One region of the Metallumcola ferriviriculae genome, then DNA from elsewhere that is predicted to be linked to it. Evidence: a T-box and tRNA genes for the amino acid it is inferred to sense, from the RefSeq annotation. Region 1 holds a T-box; the other holds one or more tRNA genes.
What was found. The T-box of region 1 lies ahead of thrS (threonine--tRNA ligase). A T-box ahead of a tRNA ligase gene usually reads a tRNA of that ligase, here a tRNA-Thr.
Positions count from the first base shown of each region.

Region 2: it has a tRNA-Thr gene. The T-box ahead of thrS (threonine--tRNA ligase) is inferred to sense a tRNA for this amino acid. The anticodon was not compared.

Region 1 covers NZ_CP121694.1:3,193,824-3,201,848, reverse strand. The annotation lists gene MFMK1_RS15795 (ammonia-forming cytochrome c nitrite reductase subunit c552) at 19-1,062, opposite strand; gene MFMK1_RS15790 (ferredoxin) at 1,398-1,586, opposite strand; gene ytxC (putative sporulation protein YtxC) at 1,771-2,667, shown strand; gene MFMK1_RS15780 (DUF445 domain-containing protein) at 2,758-3,360, shown strand; T-box leader at 3,411-3,623, shown strand; gene thrS (threonine--tRNA ligase) at 3,667-5,580, shown strand; gene infC (translation initiation factor IF-3) at 5,842-6,369, shown strand; gene rpmI (50S ribosomal protein L35) at 6,384-6,578, shown strand; gene rplT (50S ribosomal protein L20) at 6,593-6,952, shown strand; gene MFMK1_RS15755 (TrmH family RNA methyltransferase) at 7,142-7,939, shown strand; gene MFMK1_RS15750 (YqzL family protein) at 7,996-8,025, shown strand, end outside.
Region 2 covers NZ_CP121694.1:122,192-137,038, reverse strand. The annotation lists gene thyX (FAD-dependent thymidylate synthase) at 1-529, shown strand, start outside; gene rlmB (23S rRNA (guanosine(2251)-2'-O)-methyltransferase RlmB) at 542-1,273, shown strand; gene MFMK1_RS00730 (NYN domain-containing protein) at 1,282-1,791, shown strand; gene sigH (RNA polymerase sporulation sigma factor SigH) at 1,961-2,608, shown strand; tRNA gene MFMK1_RS00720 (tRNA-Thr) at 2,712-2,787, shown strand; tRNA gene MFMK1_RS00715 (tRNA-Tyr) at 2,803-2,888, shown strand; tRNA gene MFMK1_RS00710 (tRNA-Met) at 2,940-3,015, shown strand; tRNA gene MFMK1_RS00705 (tRNA-Thr) at 3,025-3,100, shown strand; gene MFMK1_RS00700 (M48 family metallopeptidase) at 3,306-4,526, shown strand; gene tuf (elongation factor Tu) at 4,731-5,933, shown strand; gene rpmG (50S ribosomal protein L33) at 6,600-6,749, shown strand; gene secE (preprotein translocase subunit SecE) at 6,793-7,020, shown strand; gene nusG (transcription termination/antitermination protein NusG) at 7,069-7,593, shown strand; gene rplK (50S ribosomal protein L11) at 7,651-8,073, shown strand; gene rplA (50S ribosomal protein L1) at 8,160-8,858, shown strand; ribosomal protein L10 leader region at 8,903-9,047, shown strand; gene rplJ (50S ribosomal protein L10) at 9,102-9,632, shown strand; gene rplL (50S ribosomal protein L7/L12) at 9,671-10,042, shown strand; gene rpoB (DNA-directed RNA polymerase subunit beta) at 10,361-13,801, shown strand; gene rpoC (DNA-directed RNA polymerase subunit beta') at 13,885-14,847, shown strand, end outside.

The DNA of each region.
Region 1 (8,025 bases):
CTTAGAGATGAAATCCTCTTATTTCATTTTCGCGTTGGGTACGTCTTCTCCGGTCAACAGCTTATAGGATTGCTGCAGCAGTTGAACGGAGTAATTAGGATTATGAACGCCGTTAGAACCGTCATATCTTACGAATAAAAGGTTCCAGGCAGCGTTGTAGACTTCTTCGCTGGGAGGAGCATCAAGTGCATTACCTTGGGCATCAGTAAATACGATTTTACCGTGGCTGGATTCAAATTTCTTGTCACCCAGTTTTTCGTTAATGGTTTTTTCCAGCATATCGGCAAGACCCTTAACCTCATCCTGATAACCTTCCTTATTACCATCCCCATCAAAGTCGTCCCTGGCAGTGGGATTAAATGAATCGAAATCGTGACAGCGCCCACAGGAGTTGGCGATATTCTCCTTATTCATTTTGAATGTATGATCTTTAATTGTGTTATCATCTGCCGCCATATGGCATGCCAGGCACTTATTATCTGCCCCGGCATGGGAATGGGTGCTGTAATCAAATCCTTCAACTTCTGCACCGGATTTTGCCAAAAGCATGTCAGTTTGGACAGAATGGTGAGGGGCCTTAACTTGGTCCGGCTCTTTACCACGGCCATTGTGGCACGCGATACAGAGTGCGCCTTTGCCGCCTTTGATGGTACCCAGCGGAATTTCTACGGAGCCGCTGGTCGCCAAATCATGACCGTATTTGGTATGGCAGGTATCGCAGCTTTGGCCTTTTAAGATGCCAATTCCCTCCAGAGTGTCCGGATTGAGTTCGAAACCATAACCATTATGGCACTTAAAGCAGCCACCGCCTTCTCGCAGCGCCGGTGAGTTTTCCGGATCATTCTCCTCCACAGCTGTGGCGTGGGCAGAGCCCTTCCACTGGTCATAAATGATTTGTGCGACGTTCATGTCTTTTGGGGTTTGTTGTTGGTTACCCTGTACATCGCCTTGGTTGTTGTTATTGTTGTTCGTATCTGGAGCTGGGGTGTTGTTTGCGCATCCGACCCCGCTCAAAACAACTAAAGCTAGGACCATTAGCAACAGTATACCTCTTCTTTTCATTTTTTTCCCTCCTTAAAATTAGTCAAATCGCATTTGAAACTGCAAACTGTTTTTAGTATGGTAACATGAGCCAAATTTTATTTATCAAATTATAAAAAAAGCCTGCATAAGACATCGCAGGCTCTTCTTCTGGAAAAAGGAGGGGGGCTAATCCCTCGACAATTTTCTCCCAAGAAATTGACCGACCAGCATACCTTTTAAGAATGCCAAGGGATAAGCCAACATTGCCAACCAATGCATTTTGCGCATCCTGTGTCTCGTATGGACCTTGTGAAACATTTTAAGCATCCCTCCTGAAGTTAGTATGCTATATATTAATTAAAAAAATTCAAATTTTAGTCTTCACTGATAGCCTCAGTGGGACAGCCTTCCACAGCCTCGTGAGCATCATCTTGTTGGTCAGAAGGCACTTCGTCAACGATAGACTTAGCCTTACCATCCTCATCCCAATCAAAAACCTCTGGACAGGTATCAATGCAGGCACCACATTCAATACACTCATCGGGATCTACTTTGACTTTCATGAAATATACACCTCCAATTTTTCTTAATATCATTATGTTTAAATGAGAACTGAAATATACTTACTGCAGTCTAAAATTGGTAGTGGAGGTTAATAATTGATAGTAACCCACTAGCTTTAATTACTGCTGTTGTATACATCAAATAGGCTGCACATATACTATGATCAAAGAGAGGTGACAGAATGTGAGTGTTCAATATCATTTGGGGTCGGCAAAGTATCCTAAGACAATCAAAGAGAAAATTCAATCTCATACCAGCATTTTTCTTCAGGATGGGATGAACATAGACTGGGTAGAGGAGACAATGGGTGGTTTTACTTTTCTAAATCTAATTGTAGAAGAAAACACCAGTGAACCCCGAAACTCAGGGGTTTTATTTCAGCGGTGCAACGAAAAACTAGCGCAAATCTTAACAAAGTTAGTTATTGATAATTTAGAGCACAAGCTGGTATATAATATCATCAAAAATCACTATTATTATTTTAACCGAGACGAGCGAAAAGAAGTATTATTGAGAGCCTTACAAATGTTGGGTAATACTGCCCAAGAAACGGAGGTGCGTCTGCGTATTGAAGATGTGTCAGCGCAGATTGAAAAATATTTAGATCAAAATAAAGAAATCAATATGGAGGGCTTTATTAACTTTCGCTTAAAGGATTATCAACGCGTTCTGACAGATGTAATTGATAAAGCCGTGGACGACTATCTAATGGAAAAGGAATATGATGAGTTCATCCAGCTGCTGCAGTATTTTGTGGATATACAGGACCCCAGGATAGATACGGTAAATGTCTTGTTAAAAAATGATGGTGTTTTTGAACTTTTTGACGGCAAGAATGATCCTATTGATAATGATTACCTAGAAGGGTTTATATTAGAGATGACTGACAATGAAATAAATTATGAGGATTTGCTAATAAGTGCGCTGATTACAATTGCTCCTCGGAAGGTAATTCTGCATAATAGCATCGGCCCCAATACTTACGATGCCATCAGAACAATAAAAAAAGTTTTCGGCAAACGGGCAGAAGAATGCCCCGGATGCCAAGTGTGTCGGGATAAAGGCCAACGCAATCGTTAAGCGTTGGTTTTTTTAATGTAAATCGCTTTTCTTGTATCTAAGTGGTACAATATATTTTGTAAAGGAATATTGTCGAAATGGGGGCTCAGGATGTGGCTGCAGCTGATAATCATCCCTTTAATTGGGGCTTTAATTGGATGGGTAACTAATGTTCTAGCAATCAAATTGATCTTTAGACCATTTAAACCGGTCAAAATTCCGCTAACTCCTTGGTCTATCCAGGGTTTGATACCCAAACGCCAGAATGAAATAGCGGTTAATATAGGTAAGGTAGTGGAAAATGAGCTAATTTCCATGGAAGAAATTCTCCAGGAGGTTAATAACGAATCACGACGTGATCAAGTGGTAGACTGGATCGCTGTCGCGGTACAACAACGGGTACAGCGGAGACTACCTGGAATCTTACCTCAGTCAGTAAAGGGAATTATTAACGGTATGTTAGATGACGTCATTAGAAAAGAAGCAGCCCATGTCTTGGAAGGATTAACGGGCAATATTTCTGCGGAATTAATGAATGAGATTAAAGTAGAGCACTTGGTAGAAGAGAAACTGAAGCAATTCGATTTAAAACAGTTAGAGAACTTGGTGCTAGGTATTGCTTCAACCGAACTAAAGCATATTGAAGTTTTGGGTGCCATACTGGGGTTCTTTATTGGTCTGGCTCAGGTGGGAATATTCCAATTTATTAAGTGAGTTTGACAGCAAGAGGCTTTAGTCTTATAATTTAGAGGAAATGTAAAGTAGCGAAAATGATGAAGAGAAAAAGTAGGTAACTCATGTTTACAGAGAATGAGGGCCGCTGGCTGGAAGCCCTTTAAACCGATGTATTACTGAAAACCATCTCTGAGTGTCTGCCCCAACCTTACTAAGGCAGACCGGTTACCGCCGTTAACGGTGTTCGAGGAGGAGAGCACAGCTCTCAATTAGGGTGGAACCGCGGTCCTTTCGTCCCTGTACGGATGAGAGGGCTTATTTTAATTTATAGAGGGAGGAATAGTAATGTCCGATGTAAAAATAACTTTCCCCGACGGTTCAGTCAAGGAGTTTGCCAGCGGGGTCCCCGTCAGGGATGTTGCTAAATCTATTAGCGGGCGATTGGCGAAAGAGGCTTTAGCTGCCGAGGTGAACGGACGTGTAGTGGATATTGATTATAATGTAACTGATGATAGTTCAGTCAAAATATTTACGTTTAATGATGAAGAAGGTAAGCGAGTTTTTCGTCATAGTTCTGCACACTTAATGGCTGAAGCGGTGAAGAATTTGTTCCCGCATACTGTACTCGGTATTGGGCCGGCAATCGCGGAAGGATTTTACTATGATTTCGATAGTGAACATAAGTTTACCCCTGACGATTTAGAAAAAATAGAAAAGGAGATGCAAAGGCTGGTAAAGGAGAAGCAGGCCTTCGTGCGTAGGGAAATGCCCCGTGAGGAGGCACTTGGGTACTTCAACGAAAAAGAAGAAAAATTTAAGGTGGAATTAATCAAAGATTTACCTGATGAGGAAGCCATTAGTTTTTATAGCCAAGGAGATTTTACGGACCTTTGTGCCGGACCTCATGTGCCGGATACCGGCTATTTAAAGGCCTTCAAGTTGTTAAGCGTAGCTGGTGCCTACTGGCGGGGGGACGAGAATAATCCTCAGCTGCAGCGTATCTATGGAACCAGTTTCCAAAAAAAATCTCAACTCGAGGAATACTTGCATAGGCGGGAAGAGGCCAAGAAACGGGACCACCGTAAATTAGGCACTCAGTTAGAGCTATTCACTATTGTTGAAGAAGGACCAGGATTCCCTATTTTCTTGCCAAAAGGGATGGTTCTTAGAAATCAGCTGGAAGATTTTTGGCGCAGGGAACATACTAAGGCGGGTTATTTGGAGATAAAAACGCCGATAATTCTTAACCGTAGTCTTTGGGAGAACTCTGGCCACTGGGAACACTATCAAGAAAATATGTATTTTACTCAAATAGATGAGCAGGACTTTGCAATAAAACCGATGAATTGTCCGGGAGGCATGCTGGTCTATCGCCAGCAGCAGCACAGTTATCGTGACTTGCCTTTGCGTACCGCGGAATTGGGATTAGTTCATCGTCATGAATTATCCGGCGTGCTGCATGGCTTGATGCGGGTACGGGCATTTACCCAGGATGATGCACATATCTTTATGCTTCCCGAACAAATTACCGATGAAATCAAGAATGTTATTGATCTTGTGGACAAGTTTTATAATGTCTTTGGTTTTAAGTACCACGTGGAGCTTTCTACTAAACCGGAAAAAGCCATGGGTTCAGACGAGATATGGGAGGAAACCACAGCATCTTTAGAAACCGCTTTGAAGGAAAAAGGGATGGAGTATGTCATCAATGAAGGGGACGGAGCGTTTTACGGCCCCAAAATTGATTTTCATCTGGAGGATTGTTTGGGTAGAACCTGGCAGTGTGGTACAATCCAGTTGGATTCCCTCATGCCGGAAAAATTTGACCTCACTTATATCGGGGAAGACGGTCAAAAACATCGTCCTGTCATGATACATCGGGTAGTTTTTGGCAGTATTGAGCGGTTCATTGGTATTTTAATAGAACATTATGCCGGTGCATTCCCCTCGTGGTTGGCACCAGTTCAGGTAAAGATCCTGCCCATTGCTGAGCGGTTTAATGAATACGCTTTTGGACTGAAGCAGGTGATGGCAGAGCGGGGCATTAGAGTGGAAGTGGATGAGCGAAACGAAAAAGTCGGTTATAAGATTAGACAGGGTCAGATGGCAAAAGTTCCGTATATGTTAATTGTCGGTGAAAGAGAAGAGCAAGAGCATACTGTTTCCGTGCGACAAAGGGAAAAAGGAGATATGGGAGCAGTACCGGTGAATCAATTTATTGAAGATTTGCTTTTGGCAATAGCGGAAAAACGCAGCTAGTAAAAAGGGAGCTTTCTAGCAAGAGTTGACCGTTTCCCGATGGTATGCTATACTAATCAAGGTATGTGGACAATGACAAGTAGAGGCCATCCGCTTCTCACCTTATAGCGCCTTTTACGGTAGTTGATAAGGTCAAGACCTAATTGTTGAAATGGTTCATTTTGTTTCAGCATTTTTACGGCGGATGGATAATCCATCCGCCGTTTTTAATTTTGGAGGAAGACTTTGTGTTGGAGGAAGAATTTATGGAGGTGACAAAACATTAGCAAGGATTTAAGGATAAACGAGGGAATTCGGGCCCATGAAGTGCGTCTTATTGGGGCTGATGGGGAGCAAGTGGGGGTAATGCCCGCAAAGGAAGCTCTTCGGGTGGCCAGTGACAAAGGGTTGGACCTGGTGGAGGTTGCTCCTCAGGCCAGGCCGCCGGTATGCCGAGTGATGGATTACGGCAAATATAGGTACGAAATGAGCAAGAAAGAAAGAGAAGCGCGAAAGAACCAACGTATTATCAACGTTAAGGAAGTAAAATTCCGTTTAAACATTGAGGAACACGATTTCCAGGTCAAAGCGCGGAATGCTATCCGTTTTCTTGACAACGGTGATAAGGTAAAGGTTACTATCATGTTTAGAGGCAGGGAGATTTCTCACGCCCGTTTGGGTAAGGTTATTTGTGAAAAACTGGCTCAACAACTAAAGGATATTGCCAATGTAGAGAAATATCCCAAAGTTGAGGGTAGAAACATGATTATGATATTAGCTCCAAAAAATGAAGTGAAACAAGCTGACTAGGGAGGAGGATAATCATGCCGAAAATGAAAACTCACCGAGGTGCAGCTAAAAGGTTTAAAAAGACTGCTACCGGGAAAATTAAACGTTCCAAGGCTTTCACAAACCATATCTTGGAAAAGAAGAGTCCTAAAAGAAAACGTAATTTGAGAAAATCCGGTGTGCTTAGTGATGCCGATCAGAAAAGAATGAAAAAATTGTTACCTAATTAAGGGGAGGTTTAGTCATGGCTCGGGTTAAAAGAGGCGTAACAGCCAGAAGACGTCATAAAAAAGTTCTTAAATTGGCCAAGGGTTACTTTGGCATGAAATCAAAAATCTTTAGACCGGCTAACCAAGCGGTAATGCGGGCGCTGGCAAATGCATATGCAGACCGGCGTAAACGTAAAGGTGATTTCCGTAAGCTTTGGATTGCCAGAATTAATGCAGCTGCCAGGATGAATGGTTTGTCCTACAGCAGATTTATCAACGGTCTAAAGCAAGCAGGTGTAGAAATTAATCGTAAAATGCTGGCGGAGCTTGCTATTCATGATCAAGAAGCGTTTGCTCAATTGGCTAATGTGGCAAAAGAAAGACTTCAGGCATAACAGAACATTAATTGTCAGGGCCCTAAATATGTTTTGGGGTCCTTTTTAATGGCCGTGGAATTTTAAGGGAAAGCAAACCCGGGGCAAGCTAGCATTATCCGGAAGAAGATATTCTTATTGGTTGAATTATCAGCTAAAGGGGTATTATTACAAGATTAAGCCGGAAAGAATAAAGGGGCTGTGCTTACGATGCAGCATATACAATCAACACAAAATAGTAAAATAAAGCTCATCCGTTCGCTGCGTTTACGGAAGGAACGATACAAACAAGGTCTTTTTCTAGTGGAGGGTGTCAACCTAACCAAAGAGGCGATTAATTATGGTAAAGTTAAACATCTAATTCTTTCTGAGAAATTTGCGGAAAGAGAGATGTGGCAGGAAAAGCTGCAGGAAGAGACCTCCTTATTGGTGGTACCGGATGTACTTTTTAATGATTTAGCTGCCACTGAATCGCCTCAAGGTGTAATGGCGGTTGTGCAAAAGCCTGAGGTTAACCTGACTAATTTCCGTTATTCGGGCGGAAATGTTTTAATTGCGGCAGGGTTGCAGGACCCCGGCAACATGGGCACCCTGATTAGGACTGCTGCTGCTGCCGGATGCGCCGGGGTTATTGCCACCAAGGGTACGGTAGATCTTTTTAATGACAAGGTGGTTCGCGCCACTATGGGAGCAATTTTTCGAATTGCGTTAATTCAGGGTGTTACAGAACTGGAAACAGCGGAATGGGTAAAGAAGCAGGGGCTGGATTTAATAATAGCCGATGTTTCTGCCCGGGATAGCTGCTACGAAATTGATATTAGCAGGGATTTTGCATTAACAGTTGGCAATGAAAGCCGCGGCAATGACACTAGAACCGTGGCACTGGCAGATAAAGTGGTAAAGATACCAATGGCCGGTGAAATGGAATCGCTGAACGCGGCGGTGGCCGGTAGTATTATTCTTTATGAAGGGGTCAGACAGCGCCGTGTCACACTTGCCAATGGTTGAAACCCTATGGTATAATCTACTCAGGTAGAAAGGCCAACCGTTAGAAAGGGTGGTAAATGATGCTACCTGCAGAGTTTTTTTGGCGT
Region 2 (14,847 bases), 650 kb from region 1:
CATGGGCCATTTATCCCCTCTGGAGCACATTTCATTTACTTTTGCCATCGAAGGTGTAAGCAGGGTACTCAGTCATCAAATGGTCAGACATCGTATTGCCTCATATTCTCAGAAGTCCCAACGCTATGTTAGTGAGCAAGATTTTCAATACATAGTTCCCCCTGCGATTAAAGAAAATGAACAGGCGCTGGTATTATATCGTGAACAAATGAGTGTTATTGCTGATGCTTATGCGGAGTTAGCGAAAATTGTTGCAAAAGAAGACGCGAGGTATATTCTGCCGTCTGCTTGTGAAACTAAATTTGTAGCCACTTTTAATGCGCGCAGTCTGCTTAATTTCTTTCAACACCGCTGTTGCCGCAGAGCGCAGTGGGAAATACGGCAATTGGCAGACGAAATGTTGAGTCAAGTCCGTCAGGTTGCCCCGGTAATTTTTCAAAAGGCAGGGGCCGCATGTGTCTCTCAGGGAGTTTGCTATGAAGGTGCTATGTCCTGCGGCAGGATAAAAAATGTAGTTACACGAGGTTAGGTGGGATGTATCTTGGATCAAATCGAAGGACGCAATCCGGTGGTAGAAGCATTAAAGGCCAACCGGGAAATGGAAAAGCTTTGCATTGCTAAAGGGAGTAAAGGGCAGGTCATATCAGAAATAGCTGAATTGTGCGCCCGGGCGAGTATTCCCGTTAAATGGCTGGATAAAAAGGAAATTCAGCAATTAGCGGTTACCGGGGGTCATCAAGGTATCATTGCTTTTGCCAAACCCGTAGCATATGCAGCTATTGAGGAGGTAATGGGGTCAATTAATGCTGAGGAAGACCCCATTTTTTTGTTATTGGACCACCTGCAGGATCCACAAAATTTTGGCGCGATTTTACGTACGGCAGAGGCCGCGGGAGTTAAGGCGTTAATTATTCCCAATCGCCGTGCCGTGGGCATGACACCCGCGGTATTAAAGGTAGCTGCTGGTGCTGTTGAGCACGTTCCGGTGGTTGCTGTAACCAATTTAGCCCGTACTATAGACCAGCTTAAAGACCAAGGATTCTGGGTGATGGGTGCACAAGCGGGTGCGGCACAGAGTATCTATCAGACAGACATGCGCATGCCGTTGGTGCTGGCAATAGGCAGCGAAGGTAAGGGACTCAGTCGTTTGGTTAAGGAAAAGTGTGATTTTTTGGTGAGTATCCCACTGATGGGTAAGTTAAATTCTTTAAACGCTGCCAGCGCGGCTGCAGTGGTAATTTTTGAGGCATTACGCCAGCGATTGGACGGATAGGTGATGTAATGGAAGACATTTTAATCGTAGATGGCTACAATGTTATCAGCGCCTGGCCGGAATTAATTGCGCTCAAGAATACCAGTTATGCCCACGCCAGGGACAAATTGCTGCAAATACTCAGTGACTATCGGGGATTTACCGGTATAGAAATTGTGGTGGTTTTTGACGCGCACTTGGTAAAGGGTGGTATCCAACGCGGGGAAACACTGGCGGGAATCCAAGTTATTTTCAGTGGTGAAGGGGAAACTGCTGATATGATTATTGAAAAACTGGTTGATCAATTACCCGGGGAAATGGCTATTGCGGTGGCAACATCGGATTGGGCGGAACAAAGGCTGGTTATGCAGCGTGGGGCAATGCGGTTATCTGCTCGTGACTTACTGCGGAAAGTAACTCATGCAAAACAGAACAGCCAAAAGTATTTCATTAATAAAAAAAACGATAAAGCTGCGTTGGACTTGAGATTAGCTGAAAATGTGAGGAAAACACTGGAAAAATGGCGGCGAGGCAAATAGGGATGAGGATATTCCAGATTTGGCGCAGCCTGTAAACTTAGCTTGATTTAGAGGGATATTTTATGTATAATTACTTATGTGCTGGACAACCTAGCATTTTTGTTATGCTCCATTTGATTAAAAAGGCATTTTATATGCCTTCTGAAAATTAAAAAATGGAGGCGATGTCATGAGCATTAACGCCCCGAAAGAAACGTACCAAACTTATGAAGTAATGGTTGACGAAGACATTGTAACCTTAGCTAAGGACGGGGATGATGTAGCTCAAGAATACCTAATCAATAAGTACAAGAATTTTGTCCGCGCAAAGGCAAGGTCTTACTTTCTTATCGGCGCGGACCGGGAAGACATTATCCAGGAAGGCATGATTGGCTTATATAAAGCTATACGTGATTTCCGCTGTGATAAGTTATCTTCCTTCAGAGCTTTTGCTGAACTTTGTATTACCCGGCAGATTATTACTGCCATCAAAACAGCTACACGCCAAAAGCATATTCCGCTTAATTCCTATGTATCCCTAAATAAACCCATCTATGATGAAGATTCTGACCGCACCTTGCTGGATGTGATTTCGGGCTCTAAAATTACGGATCCTGAAGAATTGATAGTCAGCCGTGAAGAGTTTGATGACATCGAAGAAAAGATGGGAGAAATTTTAAGTTCATTGGAATGGAAAGTTCTTATGGCATATTTGGAAGGCAAGTCTTATCAGGAAATTGCCATGGAATTAAAAAGACATGTCAAGTCCATTGATAATGCCTTGCAACGGGTTAAACGCAAGTTAGAAAGATATCTGGAAAAGCGAGATAGCAATTAATAAGGGCCTGTTCGGGATGTTTTTTTAAACTACCATAATTTTTCAGCAGTAATATGTTGACGGCCTATTTTTAAAATGCTATAATACTCCTTGTCGCCGTCGAGCCGACGTAGCTCAATTGGTAGAGCAGCTGACTTGTAATCAGCAGGTTGCGGGTTCGAGTCCCATCGTCGGCTCCACACTTTAATACACATGGAGAGGTTCCCGAGTTGGCCAAAGGGGGCAGACTGTAAATCTGCTGGCTCAGCCTTCACTGGTTCGAATCCAGTCCTCTCCACCAAAATTGAATGATACCGAGAGGTGGACAGATTCCACCTCTCACTTATCCTAATGCGGGGTGGAGCAGTTGGCAGCTCGTCGGGCTCATAACCCGGAGGTCATAGGTTCGAATCCTATCCCCGCAACCATTTTTTTAGGCCCATATAGCTCAGGAGGTAGAGCGTCGCCTTGGTAAGGCGGAGGTCTCCGGTTCAACCCCGGATATGGGCTCCAGAAAAAACATTAGTATTCCAGGCCTTGCGGGGTTTGGAATTTTTTCGTTTTAAGCTGCAAATCAGCTTCATGGGGTTGAATGACGTGACGCTGGATCGGTCTTTAGCAGCTTTTCATTCTCGGAAACTAAGAGCATACTTCTAAATTGCCGGTATTATAGTATATTAATTAGGAAACTTTAGAATTGGTGGGGGAGATATTAAATATGAAAGGAAAAGGGATATTGTTAGCATTAATTGCGGTCAGTGGGGCAACAATGGTACTTTACCTGTATTTCACCTTATTTCCGGGCAAGGTGGAACCAAGCGTATTTAAGTATTTTTCTTTGGAGCAGGTGATGAATGGGCGGCGGTATCAGAAAAGCGGACAGTTGGTCTTTGTGCTTTCCTTTACGGTGCAGGTGGTCGTATTATCGTGGTTATTATTTAGCGGCAAGGGGTCTGAATTGGCTGGATGGGCGATGAACGCGGCGGGTGGGCGTCGTCTGGCTGCGGCGATAATATTTTTTTTAGTGTTGTGGCTGTTATTAAAAGCGGCAGTTCTTCCGTTTCAGATGTATAGCGGGTATTACTTACAACACCAATGGGGTTTTTCTACTCAGGCACTGGGCAGTTGGTGGCAAGACTACTTGATTAGCAGCGGGTTGGAGCTGGTGCTTACGACAGCGGGGGTTGCGGTTTTGATTGCTGTAATGCAGCGCAGTCCTAGTCATTGGTGGTTGATAATCAGCATCTTAATGGGTGCTTGGATGTTAGTGCAGGCATTTTTATGGCCGGTGTTGATAGCGCCTATATTTAATCAATTCAGACCGGTCACCGATGCTAAAGTATTATCAATGGTAGAACAGATATCAGAACGAGCCGGAGTAGATATAAACCAAGTATTAATAATGGATGCAAGTAAGCGTACCACCAAGGCCAATGCATATTTCACCGGAGTGGGTCAAACTAAAAGGATTGTCTTATATGATAATTTGTTGAATGACTATACTCCGGAGGAGGTAGAGGCGGTAGTTGCCCATGAAATGGCGCATTGGAAACTTGGCCACATCAGCCGGGGACTTTTTTACGCATTTGCGGGCACTCTTTTATTGTGGTTTATTTTGTATCTATGGTTAGGCATAACCGGACTAACCATTCAAAGATTCTTCGGACCTGAGGTATTAGCGGCAATAATGTTGTTTATAGTGCTGGTTTCATTTCTAGCAAATCCTTTTCAAAATGCACTATCGCGGGGAATGGAAACAGAGGCAGACACTATGGCGGTTGGTTTGACCGCCAACCCAAGTGGTTCAATCTCCCTGCTGAGGCACTTAGCAGCAAAAGATATGGCAGATATTGACCCGCCAGGTTTTGTAGAATGGTTCTCCTACAGCCACCCGGCAGTTGGGGGGAGAATAGAAGCTATTGATAGCTTGAGACGATAGTCAAAGCACCTGAAAAACGTCCTTTGCCGGTTAGGTATTATTTGACAGTAAATATAAAATAATATAAAATAAAACTGAATGTACAAACTTAAATTTTCCAAATATTATTAGCAGGAATAGGTGGCTTTTTATAGAAAAAAACTATAGGGTATACGGGGGCGCTGTTGCTCCTCGAAGGAAGTTACATATTAGGAGGGAATTTTTATGGCTAAGCAAAAGTTTGAGAGAACAAAACCGCACGTAAACGTAGGGACAATTGGTCACGTGGACCACGGCAAAACTACGCTGACAGCAGCGATTACTTTTACCCTGTCAAAGGGCGGCGGTGCCGTAGCTACGGCATATGACCAGATTGATAACGCCCCAGAGGAGAAAGAGCGTGGCATCACCATTTCCACAGCCCACGTAGAATATGAGACTGACAATCGGCACTATGCACACGTTGACTGCCCCGGCCACGCAGACTATGTGAAAAACATGATCACCGGAGCAGCTCAAATGGACGGAGCTATTTTGGTAGTAAGCGCAGCAGACGGTCCGATGCCCCAGACACGTGAGCACATTTTGTTGGCGCGTCAGGTAGGCGTACCTTATATCGTAGTATTCCTAAATAAAGCGGACATGGTAGATGACGAAGAATTAATGGAACTTGTAGAAATGGAAGTAAGAGAGCTTCTAAGTGAATATGAGTTCCCCGGTGACGACATTCCCATAGTATCCGGATCTGCACTAAAGGCATTGGAATGCGGCTGCGGTGAAAAAGACTGCGAATGGTGTGGTAAGATTCACGATCTGATGGCAGCAGTTGACGAATATATACCTACGCCAGTACGGGATACAGATAAGCCATTTCTGATGCCGGTAGAGGACGTATTCAGTATTACCGGCCGTGGCACAGTGGCAACCGGCAGAGTAGAGCGCGGTATTGTCAAAGTAGGCGACGAGATAGAAATCGTTGGTTTACAAGAAGCGACCAGAAAGACTATAGTAACCGGCGTAGAAATGTTCCGCAAGCTGATGGACCAGGCGGAAGCAGGAGACAATATTGGTACCCTGCTGAGAGGTGTGGACCGGAAAGAGATTGAGCGTGGTCAGGTATTGGCCAAGCCCGGTTCCATTAAGCCACACACCAAGTTTTCCGCAGAGATATATGTATTAACCAAAGAAGAGGGTGGCCGCCATACACCATTCTTTAAGGGCTACCGTCCCCAGTTTTACTTCCGGACCACAGACGTGACCGGCATCGTAGAACTACCCGAAGGTGTAGAGATGGTAATGCCCGGGGATAACATCAAGATGGAAATAGACTTAATTATCCCCATCGCTATTGAAGAGGGACTGCGCTTCGCTATCCGCGAAGGCGGACGCACTGTTGGTGCCGGAGTTGTAAGCGCAATTTCAGAGTAGTATTACTGAAAAAAGCGGGACTAAGCAGGTCCTGCTTTTTTAATGCATAGGAAATTATGGGTTGTGGATAATTTCCTATGCATGGGGGTTGTTAAGGGGGCTTGCCCCCTTATGTTAAATGCAGGAGGGTCTACCCGCAAGGGGCATGCCAAAACTCTACAGCAACAAGTTGCTAAGAGTTTTGCAACAGCGAAGCGACCTAGGGCGAGTGGCGTCACGGATAAGTGACGCCAAGGTACGAGCGCCGCCGAGTCGGTGAGGCGGCCGGGTGCGTAGCACCCAGGGGTTCCCTGGGTAAGAATATAGAGAGACTTGGCAACTTGTTGCCTAGTCGATCTTAATGCCCTTGGGTGCAAAAGCATTACCTTTAAGTGCCGAAAGGCATGAAATGCTTTTGTTCATGCCTGATCAAGTAATCAATAGAATGCGTAAGGGGTTTAAAAGCACCTACAAATGAGAAAGCTATTAAAGAGTACAAAAAATTTCGGACAATTTTTAAAAGTTGACACTAAAACGGTAAATGTGATAAATTATTAGGGTACTGAATTTGTAGGCAGAATGCCCGGTGAAATTAATGTGCCGTGAAGTAATAGTGTTGAAGGTTGTGCTTGCGTAATTCGGGCGGGCATTCATCAAGAGCGTTTAAATATACAGGGGGTGTAACAAGTGCGGGTGAGCATAATCTTAGCTTGTACTGATTGCAAGCAGCGGAATTATATAACTTCGAAAAACAAGCGCACGAATCCGGACCGCAAAGAGTTAAAGAAGTATTGCCCTTATTGCAAGACTCATACGATACACAAGGAAACAAAGTAACTGTTTATTTTGGTTAAACCTTTTATTTAAGGAAGTGAGTAGAATGGCTGCTAAAGCTGTGGCTAATAAGACTAAGGAAAACAAGTCATTTGTAGAGAAGACAGGCAAGTTTTTCCGCGGAGTTTGGTCCGAGCTGAAAAAAGTGCACTGGCCCAATCGTAAGCAGCTTGTTACCTATACAGGGGTAGTGCTTGCGGCGACATTGATGGTAGCAGCATTAATTTGGGTGGCTGACTCCATATTAAGTTTCTTGTTGGATTTCATTCTGTAAATTGTGAGGAACGGGGGTGAGGAGCCTATCACGGGTTCCTTGGGTGTTATGGAAAAGCAGTGGTATGTTATTCACACTTATTCAGGCTATGAAAATAAGGTGAAGGCTAATCTAGAGAAACGTCTGGAATCCATGAACATGGGCGACAAGATCTTTCGGGTTTTGGTACCTATGGAAGATGAAGTCCAGGTGAAAGACGGCAAAAAGACTATTTCTAAGCGTAAGGTTTATCCTGGGTATGTGCTGGTAGAAATGGTTTTAACGGATGATTCCTGGTATGTTGTCCGAAATACCCCCGGAGTAACTGGCTTTGTGGGTACCGGTGCAAAGCCCATTCCTTTAAGAGAACCGGAAGTAAAATCAATTCTGCGTCATATGGGAATGGAATCTCCTAAGGCCAAAGTCGAATTTGAGGTTGGTCAAAGTGTACGTGTCATCAACGGTCCTTTTGAAAATTTCATTGGTGCTGTTGAAGAAGTTTATCCCGATAAGGGAAAATTAAAAGTAATGGTGTCTATGTTTGGACGGGAAACTCCCGTAGAGCTTGAGTTCTCTCAGGTAACGCGGGTTTAGGTTTTCCAGTGGGAGGGTAATTCCCTGTTACCACAAAATTTTAAGGAGGTGGAGCAAATGGCTAAGAAAGTTATCGGCCTAATTAAGCTGCAGGTACCTGCCGGTAAAGCCAATCCTGCCCCGCCGGTTGGTCCTGCATTGGGGCAACACGGGGTAAACATTATGGGATTTTGTAAGGAATTTAATGAAAGAACCGCTAAGGATACAGGTTTGATTATACCAGTAGAGATTACTGTATACGAAGATCGTTCTTTTTCTTTCATTACCAAGACACCACCGGCGGCAATATTACTGAAAAAAGCTGCTGGTATTGAACGCGCTTCTGGTGAACCTAACCGCATTAAAGTGGCTAAGGTTACCCGGGACCAGGTGAAAGAAATTGCTGAATTGAAAATGCAGGACCTTAACGCAGCTAACGTAGAATCCGCCATGCGGATGATTGAAGGCACTGCTCGCAGCATGGGTATTGAGGTTATTTAATTAGAAAGAATACCTTTGAGCCGCCGCTTGGCGGCAGTATATTTGCGTGGGAGGATTATTCCGTTAACCACTAAGGAGGTTTATTAATGCCAAAGATTGGTAAAAAATATCAAGAGGCAATAAAGAAAGTTGACCGTAACAAACTTTACGAACCTGCAGAAGCGGTGCAATTGGTAAAAGAGACTGCGAATGCAAAGTTTGACGAGACTGTAGATGTAGCGGTAAGATTGGGTGTGGACCCGCGGCATGCGGACCAACAGGTTCGCGGTACTGTTGTATTACCTCACGGTACCGGCAAGACTAAGAGGGTTCTGGTTTTTGCCAAAGGTGAAAAAGCCAAGGAAGCAGAAGCTGCCGGTGCGGATTATGTTGGAGCGGAGGAACTTGCGGAAAAAATTCAAGGCGGTTGGATGGATTTTGATGTAGCAATTGCTACTCCAGATATGATGGGTGTTGCGGGTAAACTAGGAAGAATTTTAGGACCCCGGGGTATGATGCCTAACCCTAAGTCCGGTACAGTGACTTTTGATATCGAAAAAGCAGTCGGAGAAGTTAAAGCTGGTAAAATTGAATACCGTGTTGATAAGGCCGGTATCATACATGTTCCTATTGGCAAAGCTTCTTTCGATGCGGCAAAGCTTCAAGAAAATTTTAAGGCCTTTTTGGATGTGTTGGCAAAGGCTCGTCCAGCTGCGACTAAGGGTCAATACTTACGCAGTATTACAGTGTCTGCCACCATGGGCCCGGGAGTTAAAGTTAGTCCACAAAAAGCTGTTGCTAAGTAATTGACGATTGCTGCTACAATATGTTAGTATAGGTACGCTAATTACTAAAACAGTATATTGGACCGCAGACAGTAGGTACCGAAAGGTATAATGATTTTCCGCCTACCGAGGTTAATAAAATGATAAGGGAGTTTATCCTTTATGCTTTATTGCCCTCGTATGTCTCGGGGGCTATTTTAATTTTGGCGTGATTTCTAAAGTAGGATATTGAACTAGACCTCAAATTGAGGGGGGGTGTAATGCTTGAACAAGCAACGTCAGCAGAAAGTTCAAGTTGTTGAGGAAATTAAGGCAAAGCTGGATAAAGTCCGGGGTGCAGTGCTTACGGATTACCGGGGATTGAATGTGGCTGAAATGACAGAACTCCGTGCCAAGCTGAGGGAGGCCAATGTAGAATATAAAGTATTGAAAAATACTTTAGTTACAATTGCTGCCCAAGATTTAGGCCTGGGGGGATTGAATCCTTACCTTGAAGGACCTACAGCGATCGCTTTTGGCGTGGAAGATGCTGTATCTCCGGCTAAGGTGCTCTCTAAATTCGCTAAGGATCATAAACAACTGGAGATCAAGGCAGGTATTTTAGAGGGCAAGGTCATTGGTGTTGAGGAAGTTAAAGCGCTGGCAGACCTGCCTTCGCGCGAGGAATTGCTGGCCCAGGTTGTACGAGGGATGCAGGCACCCATGGCAGGATTGGCCAATGTATTACAAGGGTCTATTCGTAATCTGGCCTATGTACTGGAAGCTGTTCGTAAAGAAAAAGAACAAACGGCATAGAGCCGCCCAATACTTATAAATTAAGAGGAGGAAATAAAATGTCTAAAGTACAAGAAATTCTAGATTCCGTAAAAGAAATGACCGTATTGGAACTTGCTGAATTAGTTAAGGCTTTTGAAGAAGAGTTTGGTGTAAGCGCTGCCGCCCCGGTGGCTGCAGTTGCTGCTGCCCCTGCTGCTGAGGCAGCTCAAGAAGAACAAACAGAATTTGATGTAATTCTTACGGGCCCTGGCGATAAGAAAATCAACGTTATCAAGGTTGTTCGCGAGATCACCGGTCTTGGCTTGAAAGAAGCTAAAGCACTTGTTGACGAAGCGCCCAAGGCAGTTAAAGAAAAGGCTAGTAAAGAAGATGCAGAAGCAGTTAAGTCCAAGCTTGAAGAAGCTGGCGCTTCCGTAGAAATGAAGTAGATTTAGCAATTTAGCCGATCCTAATGGGTCGGCTAAATTTTTGTTCTTGACAGTGACCCCCGCTTATGCTACCATATTAAAATGGCGTTTAGTCTTAAAAAATACTATCTCTTAAGGTAAAATTTACATGTATAATGGAATATTTCACGTATTTTCAGGAAAGCCTATACAAGTGGAGTTTTGTTGCCATAATTTTGAAGAAGCGAGGTTTGATATTAGAACCTTGCTTTTAGCACTTTTACTGTATTTATAGCAGCAGGGTATATTTATTAATTGTGCTGCTGTTTTGCTACATATTTAAACGGGGGTGATGTGTTAATGGCCTATCCTGTAAAGGTAGGGAGCAGGGAACGGTGGACCTTTGCCAAGATTGAAGAAGTTTTGGATATGCCCAACCTGATCGAGATTCAAAGGAATTCTTATGAGTGGTTTTTAAATGAGGGTCTAAAAGAGATGTTTCGTGACATCTCACCTATCCAAGACTTTACGGGAAACCTTGTGTTGGAATTTATCGATTATAACCTGGGTAATCCAAAATACGAGGTGGAAGAGTGTAAAGAACGGGATGTCACGTACGCCGCACCGTTACGCGTGAAAGTAAGGTTGATTAATAAGGAAACCGGTGAGGTGAAGGAACAGGAAGTCTTTATGGGTGATTTCCCGCTCATGACTGACAAGGGAACGTTCATTATAAATGGTGCTGAAAGGGTTATTGTCAGTCAGCTGGTTCGATCCCCCGGAGTTTACTACAAAGAAAGTATTGACTCTAGCGGCATAAAACTTTTTGGTGCTACAATGATTCCCAACCGCGGTGCTTGGTTGGAATTCGAAAGCGATGTCAATAACTATATTTATGTCAGGGTGGATCGCACTAGAAAGCTTCCCGCTACGGTTCTGGTGCGCGCTTTGGGCTGGGGCAGTAATAGTAAAGTTTTGGAACTGTTTCAGCAAGATGAGCGTATTCAACTGACATTGGAAAAAGACAACACTGACAGTGAAGATGAAGCGTTGATTGAAATATACAAGCGTTTGCGTCCGGGCGAGCCGCCCACCGTAGACAGTGCCCGCTCATTATTAGAAACACTTTTCTTTGATGCCAAAAGGTATGATCTTGGTAATGTCGGGCGCTATAAAATGAATAAAAAATTAAAGAATGAACTTCCTCCGGAAGCGTTAAAAGGTTCCGAAAAACATATTACCCGTAATGACATAATAGCAGCTATTCGCTATTTCCTGAAATTGATGGATGGAAAAGCGCGCCGTGATGACATCGACCACTTGGGGAACCGTAGGTTGCGTTCCGTGGGTGAGCTTTTACAAAACCAATTTCGCATAGGGCTATCTCGCATGGAGAGAGTGGTCCGTGAACGGATGACCATTCAGGATGTAGATGTTATTACCCCTCAGGTGCTGATAAACATTCGTCCGGTTGTGGCTGCTATCAAGGAATTCTTTGGCAGTAGTCAGCTATCGCAGTTCATGGATCAGACTAATCCTTTGGCTGAGTTGACACATAAGCGGCGTCTCAGTGCATTAGGCCCCGGTGGTTTGAGCCGAGAACGGGCTGGATTCGAGGTTCGTGACGTACACCACTCCCATTACGGGCGCATGTGTCCCATTGAAACCCCGGAAGGTCCTAACATTGGCTTGATTGGATCACTAAGTACCTATGCCAGGATTAACGAGTTTGGCTTTATTGAGACTCCGTATCGCAAAGTGAATAAGGAACTAGGCGCGGTAACTGAAGAGATCCAATATCTTACGGCCGATGAAGAAGATAACTATGTAGTGGCGCAGGCTAATGCGCCGTTAGATGATGACGGTAAATTTATTCACAGTAAAGTCAATGCACGCCACGGTAGTGAAATACTTGTGGTACCGGCTGAGAAAGTGGATTTTATGGATGTATCACCTAAACAGGTGGTCAGTGTGGCTACGGCGTTAATTCCATTTTTGGAGCACGACGATGCTAACAGAGCTTTAATGGGGGCTAACATGCAACGGCAGGCAGTGCCGCTGCTTAAAACGGCCGCGCCGCTGGTTGGTACAGGTATGGAATGGAAAACCGCCCGGGATTCTGGCGTGGTTTTATTGGCGCTGAATGATGGTATTGCGGAAAAAGTAACCGCTGATAAAATAGTTATTCGTACCGATGGAGGTACTACTGATTCATACAATCTCCAGAAATTTTCCCGGTCTAACCAGGGCACTTGTATTAATCAAAAGCCTATAGTCAAGAAGAATGCCCGTGTGAAAAAGGGCGATGTAATTGCGGATGGGGCTTCTACCGACCAAGGAGAATTGGCCTTGGGGCGAAATATTCTTATCGGTTTTATGACATGGGAAGGTTATAACTATGAGGACGCTATTCTGATTAGCGAAAAATTAGTTAAAGATGATGTATTTACATCAATTCACATAGAAGAATATGAAGCGGATGCTCGGGACACTAAATTAGGCCCTGAAGAAATCACAAGAGACATCCCAAATGTTGGCGAAGATGTATTGAAGGACTTAGACGACCGTGGAATTATTCGTGTTGGTGCCGAGGTGCGTCCCGGTGACATTTTGGTCGGTAAGGTTACTCCCAAAGGGGAGACTGAACTAACCGCCGAGGAAAGGTTGCTGCGAGCAATTTTCGGTGAAAAAGCTCGGGAAGTTAGGGATACGTCTTTGAGAGTTCCCCATGGGGAAACTGGTAAAGTTGTGGATGTCAAGGTGTTTTCCCGGGAAAACGGTGATGAACTGGCGCCTGGCGTAAATAAGCTGGTGCGCGCCTATGTCGCCCAGAAGCGGAAAATATCCGAGGGGGATAAAATGGCAGGTCGTCATGGTAACAAGGGTGTCATTTCCCGAATCCTTCCCGAAGAGGATATGCCTTTTATGCCAGATGGGACACCGTTGGAAATAGTACTCAACCCGCTAGGGGTGCCTTCCAGGATGAACGTTGGGCAGGTGCTGGAATGTCATCTAGGCATGGCCGCTGCAGCGATGGGAATGCATATGGCTACCCCGGTGTTTGACGGGGCTAGCGAGGAAGATGTTTTCGATCTGTTGGAAGAGGCCGGTTTGCAGCGAAACGGAAAAACCAGGCTATTTGATGGACGCAGCGGTGAAAAATTCGATAATGAAGTTACTGTAGGATATATGTATATGTTGAAACTGGCACACTTGGTGGATGATAAGATTCACGCGCGTTCTACTGGTCCATATTCATTAGTTACTCAACAGCCGCTGGGCGGTAAAGCTCAGTTCGGTGGTCAGCGTTTCGGCGAAATGGAAGTTTGGGCTTTGGAGGCCTATGGCGCAGCGTATACTCTTCAGGAAATCCTTACTGTGAAATCTGATGACGTGGTAGGGCGGGTTAAAACATATGAGGCCATTGTCAAGGGCGAAAATGTTCCCGAACCAGGGGTGCCAGAATCTTTCAAGGTGCTGATAAAAGAGCTTCAGAGTCTGGGTTTGGATGTTAAAATACTGTCTGAGGGCGAACAAGAAATAGAAATTCGTGAAGAAGATGAAGATATTAGCGAGACAGCTAAAGAACTGGGTATTGATGTCAAGGGTGAAGAAGATGAAGAGATTGACGATGGACTGACCCCGGTGGCAGGCGATAAAGAAGATGAGGAAGACGATACGGATTTGGAACTGGACGAAGGCGATGACGAACTGGACGAAGACGATGACCAGGGCGATTCGGACATTGATGAGGACGATTTTGACGAACTCCCGGACAAAGGTGATGAGGAAGATAGCTAAATTCCTTGGCAAGTGTAGCGAGAGTGGGTTCGTCTGTATTATTAAATCGAACATCATCAACAAATTTGAAGGGAGCGAGGCCCTTGCTAGATGTGAACAACTTTGATGGGATGCGGATTGGTTTAGCTTCGCCGGAGCAAATTAGGGCTTGGTCCAGTGGTGAAGTAAAGAAACCGGAAACCATTAACTACCGGACGTTAAAACCCGAAAGGGAAGGTCTCTTTTGTGAAAAAATCTTCGGCCCAACTAAAGATTGGGAGTGCCACTGCGGTAAATATAAGAGGGTACGTTACAAGGGTATTATTTGTGACCGCTGCGGCGTTGAGGTAACCCGTTCTAAAGTCCGTCGCGAGCGTCTGGGACATATTGAATTGGCGGCGCCTGTCTCTCATATTTGGTATTTTAAAGGAATACCTAGTCGCATGGGGCTATTGTTGGATATGTCCCCTAGGTCCTTGGAGAAGGTGTTATATTTTGTCGCCTATGTCGTTGTAGACCCTGAAGAAACGCCGTTGATGCAGAAACAACTTTTGACAGAAACGGAATATCGAGAATATAGGGACAAGTATGGTAATAAGTTTAAAGCCGGCATGGGTGCTGAATCTGTTAAGGCGCTCCTGGAAAAGATCGATCTGGAGGAATTGACCGCGGCGTTACGCCAAGAGCTTAAGGAAGTCAGCGGACAGCGCAGAGTAAGGGCAATCAGAAGGTTGGAAGTTGCGGAAGCATTTAAAAATTCGGGCAATCGACCTGACTGGATGATTTTAGATGTTATTCCTGTTATTCCGCCGGAGCTTCGTCCCATGGTGCAGCTGGACGGCGGCCGTTTTGCCACCTCCGACCTCAATGACCTTTACCGACGGGTAATTAATAGAAACAATCGTTTAAAGCGGCTGTTGGACTTAGGCGCGCCAGATATTATTGTTCGTAATGAAAAACGCATGCTGCAAGAGGCAGTGGATGCATTGATTGACAATGGGCGGAGAGGGAGACCCGTTACTGGTCCGGGCAACAGGCCCTTAAAATCTCTCAGCGATATGCTTAAG